Regions from separate parts of the Providencia sp. R33 genome, predicted to be linked through region 1. Evidence: predicted binding sites of a transcription regulator. Region 1 holds the regulator's gene; each other region holds the start of a gene.
What was found. Region 1 encodes PurR, which represses purine synthesis genes. Its sites were predicted from a motif close to CANGCAAACGTTTGCNTG; they were not measured.
Positions count from the first base shown of each region.

Region 1 (2,197 bases):
GACGTCGTTTTAACCGAAGCAGGATTGATTTTTATTAAAGAAAGTCGTTCTGTTATCAAAAAAATGACAGAAACTCGCCATCAATGCCAGCAGGCTGCAAATGGTTGGCGGGGGCAATTTAGCATTGCGGTTGACTGTATCGTTAAGCCGCAACGGACCGAACAGCTTATTCTCGATTTTTATCGCCATTTCCCTGATATTGAATTGTATATACACCCTGAAGTTTTTAATGGCGTTTGGGATGCTTTAGCTGATGGGCGGGTGGATGTCGCTATTGGTGCGACACGGGCATCACCGATTGGCGAGCGTTATAGCTTTCGAGATATGGGGTTTATGCCGTGGATGTGTGTCGCAAGTCCTGAGCACCCCTTAGCGAAAATAAAGCATAGCCTAACAGATGATGAAATGCGCCAATATCCAAGTTTGTGCTTAGAAGATACGTCTCGTAGCTTACCTAAGCGCGATACTTGGGCACTGGATAACCAACGACGTTTAGTGGTTCCCTATTGGGAAAATGGTTTAGCGTGTTTGGCTAATGGGTTGTGTGTAGGGATGGTACCTGAGCATCGTGCAGCACCGTTATGCACGGAAGGCAAATTGGTGGAATTGACGCTAGCACAGCCATTTCCACCTAGCCCATGTTGTTTAACGTGGGTAGAGAAAAATACTTCTCCAGCGTTGAGTTGGTTATTAGATTATCTTGGCGATAATGAAACTCTCAACGCGGAATGGTTATCAACATAGTATCGATTATCGACGGTAGTCGATAAATGGCCCATCAGCAACAGAACGGCGCTCAACAAGGCGAGGGTGAACTTCGATAGTTTGAGCGTCTTCGCGCTTATTCACAATACGGTCTAGTAACATAGCGAAAGCCATTTGGCCTAAACGCTCTTTAGGCTGATGGATTGTTGTCAATGCAGGGGTAAAATAGCGCGCATTGCGCACATTATCGTAACCAATGATTGAAATGTCTTGTGGGACGCGTAGACCCATTTCATCTGCCGCACAGATAGCGCCCATTGCCATGATATCACCACCACAGAAAACAGCAGTAGGGCGCTGTTTATGGCTTAAAATCTGCATCATCGCTTTATAGCCTGATTCAGGCTCAAAATCCCCTTGAACAATCCACTCATCTTTTAGGGTCACTTTGGCTTCTTCCATGGCTTTTTGGAAGCCAGTCAGACGGCCAATCCCTGTATTTCGTTCAAGGGAACCTGGGATCACACCAATGTCACGGTGACCGCGGTCAATGAGATAACGCCCTGCGAGATAGCCTCCATGGAATGAATTATCGATAATGCTATCGGTGAAATCCCCGCGGGAAGTTCCCCAATCCATCACAACCATTGGGATATTACGATAATCTTCCAGCATTCCGATAAGGGTCTCTGGGTATTCGGAACACATAACCAGTAAGCCATCGACACGTTTTTGCGCCAACATCTGTAAGTAGGCTTTTTGTTTACCTAAGTTATTGTGAGAGTTACAGAGGATCAGTGTATAACCTTTTTCGTAGCAGCTATTTTCAACGGACTCAATAACTTCTGCAAAGTAAGGGGCCTCGCTTGATGTTGCTAACAAACCAATCGATTTGGTGTGATTCACTTTTAAACTACGGGCAACCGCACTAGGTGAATAATTGAGCGCTTTTATCGCAGCCCAAACTGCCGCTTTGGTATCATCTGCCACAAAGCGCGTTTTATTAATAACATGGGATACGGTAGTGGTAGAGACGCCAGCGCGTTTCGCCACATCTTTAATCGTTGCCATGGGGGAATAAAACTCCTGACCAACTATAGGTCTCTCTAAGAATTCTAGTTAAAAAATTACCTGCATATTGATGCATAGATCCTTTGCTGGCAATAATTTAGCGATTTGTTGTCGATTTTGTCTGATCTAGCGCAAAAACGAAAGAAATAATTGATGTTATAACATGTGATATAGACACTGGTTTTGCTTTTTTGGATGTGTATACTCATTAACCTTAATGTTTGTGTGGTTATAGTTAATTCAATTTTGTTAGGATGAGAGGAACTCATGGATACAGATGTTAAATATGGAATACTAGCAGCAGTGGGTTCATTAGCGATGATTATTTTCATTGCTGTACATTTATTCTAGTTGTGTTTCATCTTCATTGGGTGAATAAATAAGGGCGAGTAATAACTCGCCCTTATTCTATTGAGAAAAC
Region 1 is NZ_CP072453.1:1,919,471-1,921,667, reverse strand. It holds gene punR (DNA-binding transcriptional activator PunR) at 1-744, shown strand, start outside; gene purR (HTH-type transcriptional repressor PurR) at 751-1,776, opposite strand.

Region 2 (2,197 bases), 2.4 Mb from region 1:
GAGCCAAAATTGTTTTGTTCGACATTGGGCTAAAAATACAGGGGCTAACAATAGGCAAATCCACAGAACACCGGGAACAAATACACCTTTTGAGAGCATCGTTACAATGGTACCTACGCAAAACCAGATGGCAGACATTCCCATTTTTTGTTGTTGGATCAAGCCTAATAACCCATAAAGCCCGATTGTTGCACCTGTTATCAGGGCAACATCAGTAAACATATCATGGCTATGGCGGATGATCCCCGGCGCACAAGCATACAGTGCAAAAGCAACCCAAATGCGGGTATCGGTAAAGTCTTTCGCAATAAAAAATCGGCGAGCCAGTAGAATAAAAAATGAAAAATTAACCACTGAAAAAAACAAACTGGCGGTTCGTGCTGCATCATAAAGAGGCATAAACCCTGAAAATAAATGGGAGGTTAGGGTAGCAACCCAATAATATAGCGGGGGTTTTTCCATAAAAGGTTCACCCGCGTTGGTTGGAACGAGCCACTGCCCTGTTTCATACATGGTTTGAATAATACCAAAGCTGTAATTTTCATCTTGTTTCCATGGGCTATGGCTATAAATACCTGGAAGTAAATATAGAGTAAGAAAACCGATAAAAAGCAGTAAAACACCCCGTCGTAACGTGATGAATTGTATATTTCTATTTGGCATATTTATTTAATACTTTAGTTTGTTATGATAAAAACAATAACCATGTTGAATAATAATTACATTTATATATTAAAAACAATATTCACTCAGTAATGGATATTTATATTTTTCTGTTAATAAATAATATTATTTTATGACGTGCGCTTAAATTATTTTACCATGAAATAATAATGAGTTAGCTAAACGTTTTGTAAGCAAATATTCTGTGATTGTACCAAAGAAAATAATCAAAGAGCCTAAACAAAGTCTATATGAAAATGAGTTAGTTGTTTTTACCTGGCTTTATTTTTAACAAAGGATAAAAAATAATAAGTATAATTAACAGAACGGCCTTTATTACAGGGGTATTTATTCTATTTTTTGTGGTGAAAAATGGGTTGCATGTAGACAAAAAAACTAAAAACACTTGATCATTGGCCCGTTTTCGAACGATAATTGCTCTCCTCACAATACGCCTTATTCTTATTTTTAAGCCAAACGATTGCGCCATTGTTTTGATTGAGTTTTTTCCCTCAGTCAATTTAGCTTTTAGAAAAACGTAATCGTTTACGTCAGCAGGTGTGTGATAAGTCAGCAAGATGGGCATACAAACTTACTGGCTTTTAAAATGTTCGTTTACCATTAACAGCAGAGGTACACCATGTCAGGCCAACAGGCTTCATCCAATTGCAAATTGGATTCATTTTTTAAGATCACCGCGCGCGGCTCTTCCGTTCGTCGTGAGATCATCGCAGGGTTAACGACATTCTTAGCGATGGTTTATTCTGTTATTGTTGTACCTGGTATGTTAGGGCAGGCTGGTTTCCCGCCTACTGCTGTGTTTATTGCAACTTGTTTAGTGGCAGGTTTTGGTTCATTACTAATGGGGTTATGGGCAAATTTGCCGATGGCCATTGGTTGTGCCATTTCACTTACCGCTTTTACTGCTTTTAGCTTAGTTTTAGGTCAGCAAATTAGTATTCCTGTTGCGTTAGGCGCAGTATTTCTCATGGGGTGCTTATTCACAATTATTTCTGTAACAGGTATTCGTAGCTGGATTTTACGTAATATGCCAATGGGCATTGCTCACGGTACAGGGATTGGTATCGGTTTGTTTTTATTATTAATCGCGGCAAATGGTGTCGGCTTAGTGATCAAAAACCCAAATCCAGGTTTACCTGTGTCATTGGGTGAATTTACCTCTTTCCCTGTTTTAATGTCTCTAGCCGGTCTTGCCGTTATTTTCGGATTGGAAAAACGCCGTGTACCAGGTGGCGTGTTATTAGTGATTATTGCTATTTCCATCATTGGTTTGATTTTTGACCCCGCAGTGAAATATCAAGGCCTGTTTAAATTACCATCATTGGGTGACGATGGCCTTTCTTTGGTGTTCAACATGGACATCATGGGGGCGCTACAACCAATGGTATTGCCAAGTTTATTGGCATTGGTAATGACGGCAGTATTTGATGCGACGGGAACCATTCGTGCAGTGGCTGGGCAAGCTAACTTATTAGATAAAGACGGTCAAATCATTGATGGCGGGAAAGCATTA
Region 2 is NZ_CP072453.1:4,308,008-4,310,204, forward strand. It holds gene J6836_RS20035 (ArnT family glycosyltransferase) at 1-663, opposite strand, end outside; gene J6836_RS20040 (NCS2 family permease) at 1,304-2,197, shown strand, end outside.
Region 2: the regulator PurR is predicted to act here: its motif matches at 1,134-1,151, upstream of J6836_RS20040 (NCS2 family permease).

Region 3 (2,197 bases), 1.7 Mb from region 1:
TAAACGCCGAGTTCCCGAAATTTCAGGTTTTCCAAATAAACGTAATTGAATATCAGAGCCTAACGCATCTTTAATGTTAGAAAACACCACATTTCGGCTATGAAGTTCAGGAAGAATAACCGCTGAAGCGCTTGGTCCATATTGGCGAATGAGGCCAATTGGGAGTCCTAAGAATGCACGGACATGTAAGGCAAATTCAGACAGATTCTGTGAAATCAGAGTGACCATTCCTGTGTCATGAGGGCGTGGAGAAACTTCATTAAAAATAATGTCATCTCCACAAACAAATAATTCAACACCAAACAAGCCGTAACCACCTAATGCAGAAACGATTTTCGCCGCAATCTCTTGAGCCTTTTTCAACGCTTTTTCGCTCATCACTTGAGGCTGCCAAGACTCACGATAATCACCTTTTTCTTGGCGGTGCCCTACAGGAGCACAAAAATGGATCCCATCAGCAGCACTAACGGTTAGCAGTGTAATTTCAAAATCAAAGTTAACCATTTTCTCAACAATGACACGGCCTTGCCCTGCACGACCACCTTCTTGGGAATAATTCCACGCTTTTTCTAAATCCGCATTTGAACGAATGACACTTTGCCCTTTCCCCGATGAACTCATGACGGGTTTTACAATACACGGGAAACCAATTTTTTCAGCCGCTTCAATAAAATCGGGTTTATTTTCTACGAAATAATATTCAGATGTAGGTAAGCCTAATGTTTCAGCGGCAAGGCGGCGAATACCTTCCCTATCCATTGTTAAGAAAACAGCGTTTGCAGAAGGGACAACTTTCTGCCCCAGCTCTTCAAGTTCAACTAGCGTTTTTGTGGCTATTGCTTCAATTTCAGGCACGATAAAATCAGGTTTTTCTGTCGCAACCAGATTTTTTAGTGCTTCACCATCAAGCATATTGATGACATGACTGCGATGGGCAATGTGCATAGCCGGTGCATTTTCATAACGGTCTACCGCAATCACTTCAATGCCTAAGCGTTGGCATTCAATGGCAACTTCCTTACCTAGTTCTCCCGCACCCAGTAACATAACTTTCGTTGCAGATGTACAAAGCGCCGTACCTAACTGTTCCATAATTGATGACCTTCTATGCGAAAATAATAGCGAGAATTATATACGCAAACGTTTGCTTTTGCTATTCAGGAAATTAAAAGGCCATGATGAAAATCATAGCCTTTTGAAATTAATGAAATATATTCTGATTTAAAGGGAGTTATCACGCCCTGTAATAAAAGGCTCTTTCTGGGAAAACTTAGCATATTGCTTATGCAGTAATGCTAAAATACAAAATAGCAAACCAATCCAGATTAATGAAAAACTGATCCCCTTGACCCAATCAAACAATTCATTAAATAAGAATACGGCAAGTAAAAATTGAATTGTCGGCTCTATATACTGAGCCAAACCAATAACTGTAAGTGATGTCCGCTTAATCGCCGCAGTAAAGAATAGTAATGGAATAATCGTCACTGGCGCTGCTAACATGTACAAAGCGCGAAGCTGCCAATCCCCCGCCTCCACTGCGCTCAATCCTTTTGACGATAACCACCAAGTAATTCCTATTGCGACAGGTAACAACCACAATGCTTCTAAAAATAGTGATGTAATAACATCAAACCGAATAAACTTACGGATCAATCCATATACAGCAAAGGCACTTCCCATCACTAATGCTAAAACAGGTAATTCACCATACTGCCAGATTTGATAACCCACCCCAGCCAAAATAAAAGTAACAGCCATTTTTTCCGCAAAAACTAATCTTTCACGTAAAAAAACAACTCCCAGTAAAATAGAGAATAATGGATTAATGAAATAACCTAAACTTGCGGCTAACACTTGCCCATGAGTCAATGCATAAGTAAAGGTGGTCCAAGAAATAGCCATCACCGATGAACTAAAAAGACAAAGAATAATAGACTTTTTATCAGTCCACACTTGTTTCCATATTGTTTTGTTTTTAATCACTAAGCGGATTAAAAATAGCAATGGAATAGACCAGATGAGGCGTTGTGCAAGTAGTTCTAGCGGTTCAGCTTCAGGCAGTAGTCGATAAAATAAAGGGGTTATCCCCCATAAAATATAGGAAAAAATAGCCAGAGCCACACCTGAACGCAACAACATAATATAACCTACAAGAAAGTCTATTAACGTTAAATTTGCTGCATATCATACGCCA
Region 3 is NZ_CP072453.1:192,315-194,511, reverse strand. It holds gene purT (formate-dependent phosphoribosylglycinamide formyltransferase) at 1-1,092, opposite strand, end outside; gene rarD (EamA family transporter RarD) at 1,222-2,142, opposite strand.
Region 3: the regulator PurR is predicted to act here: its motif matches at 1,134-1,151, upstream of purT (formate-dependent phosphoribosylglycinamide formyltransferase).

Region 4 (2,197 bases), 2.2 Mb from region 1:
ACAAGCAGGTTCGTCGAATGACTTCACACATTCAAGAGCAGCATCGGTATCTGCGATATTATTATAAGAAAGTGCCTTGCCTTGAATTTGTTGTGCAGTTGCAATTGACGCTTCTTTTGGATTTTCTTCTATATAGAAAGCGGCATCTTGGTGGCTGTTTTCGCCATAGCGCATATCTTGTTTTTTAATAAAGTTTAAATTCAAGGTGCGAGGGAAACGGCCTGAAGGTTGCGTGGTATCGCCATAATAAGGTGCAACGAGCTCGCCGAAATAGTTAGCGATCATGCTATCGTAAGCAGCTGTGTGCTCGAATGCTTTTATTGCTAAGTCAAAACGGGTCGCCCAATTCAGTGAATTTTGGTGATTATCCATTTCATCAATAATAACTTGATAGTCATTACTGTTGACTACGATCGCAACGTCTTTATGGTTTTTAGCGGCAGAGCGCACCATGGTTGGGCCACCGATATCGATATTCTCAACCGCATCTTCTAATGTACAGTTTGGTTTTGCGACGGTTTGAGCAAAAGGATATAAATTTACAACAACCATATCGATAGGTGAAATATCATGTTCTTGCATGATTGCGTCATCGGTACCTCGACGACCTAAAATTCCACCATGAACCTTCGGGTGCAATGTTTTCACGCGACCATCCATCATTTCAGGGAATCCGGTGTAATCAGACACTTCAGTCACATTAAGACCTGATTCTGCGAGGAGTTTCGCAGTACCGCCAGTTGATAGAAGCTCAACACCACGCTCGGAAAGCGCCTTAGCGAATTCAACAACCCCTGTTTTATCAGACACACTAAGCAGGGCACGACGAATAGGACGAAGCAGTTGCATGAGATAGATCCCTTGGATTTGGATAAATAAGGCAATACGAACATCAATGAGTGAAAAGCCATTGGCTCTTCTTATATACCTACTTATAAAAGCGGAATTTGGTTGCTTCTTCAATAGCTATATATAAGTCACTAACAATTTCAGAACATAAAAACAAAATCAATGCTGAAATTTCGTGCTAATTGTAACGCAAACGTTTGCGTAATGCGCGATAAATTTTAAATTATTTTATCGTTGTGGATAACTTCGTGGATAACTCGGTATAAATAGGGGTTTTGCTGTGGAATGCAGCAGTTGAATAAAAAAATGCAAAAAAGGGGTTGCCAGATTTTTCTGACTCCCTATAATGCGCATCCACTGACCGGGAACAAGACAACGCAAAGCGCGATGAACACTGAAACGGCAGCGAGAGATTCTGAAAAGAAAAAGCAAAAAATCGCTTGACTCTCGATGAGGAAAACGTATTATACGTCACCTCGCGACAACGACCTTGAAGTCGAAAATCGAAAGATTAAGTCGCAACGCTCTTTAACAATTTATCAGACAATCTGTGTGGGCACTCACAGGACACTATCAAAAAATATTTGATTTTAAGTCTTGAAGAGTGACTAACACGTTAATTCATATATATGAACTAATAGGTAATATGTTTTCGCAAGAAGACATACGACAGTAAACATTCTTTGAGCATCAAGCTTTTTAATTGAAGAGTTTGATCATGGCTCAGATTGAACGCTGGCGGCAGGCCTAACACATGCAAGTCGAGCGGTAACAGGGGAAGCTTGCTTCTCGCTGACGAGCGGCGGACGGGTGAGTAATGTATGGGGATCTGCCCGATAGAGGGGGATAACTACTGGAAACGGTGGCTAATACCGCATAATCTCTCAGGAGCAAAGCAGGGGAACTTCGGTCCTTGCGCTATCGGATGAACCCATATGGGATTAGCTAGTAGGTGAGGTAATGGCTCACCTAGGCGACGATCCCTAGCTGGTCTGAGAGGATGATCAGCCACACTGGGACTGAGACACGGCCCAGACTCCTACGGGAGGCAGCAGTGGGGAATATTGCACAATGGGCGCAAGCCTGATGCAGCCATGCCGCGTGTATGAAGAAGGCCCTAGGGTTGTAAAGTACTTTCAGTCGGGAGGAAGGCGTTGATGCTAATATCATTAACGATTGACGTTACCGACAGAAGAAGCACCGGCTAACTCCGTGCCAGCAGCCGCGGTAATACGGAGGGTGCAAGCGTTAATCGGAATTACTGGGCGTAAAGCGCACGCAGGCGGTTAATTAAGTTAGATGTGAAATCCCCGGGCTTAACCTGGGAATGGCATCTAAAACTGGTTAG
Region 4 is NZ_CP072453.1:4,150,884-4,153,080, forward strand. It holds gene purH (bifunctional phosphoribosylaminoimidazolecarboxamide formyltransferase/IMP cyclohydrolase) at 1-849, opposite strand, end outside; gene J6836_RS23235 (hypothetical protein) at 1,135-1,293, shown strand; rRNA gene J6836_RS19465 (16S ribosomal RNA) at 1,550-2,197, shown strand, end outside.
Region 4: the regulator PurR is predicted to act here: its motif matches at 1,036-1,053, upstream of purH (bifunctional phosphoribosylaminoimidazolecarboxamide formyltransferase/IMP cyclohydrolase).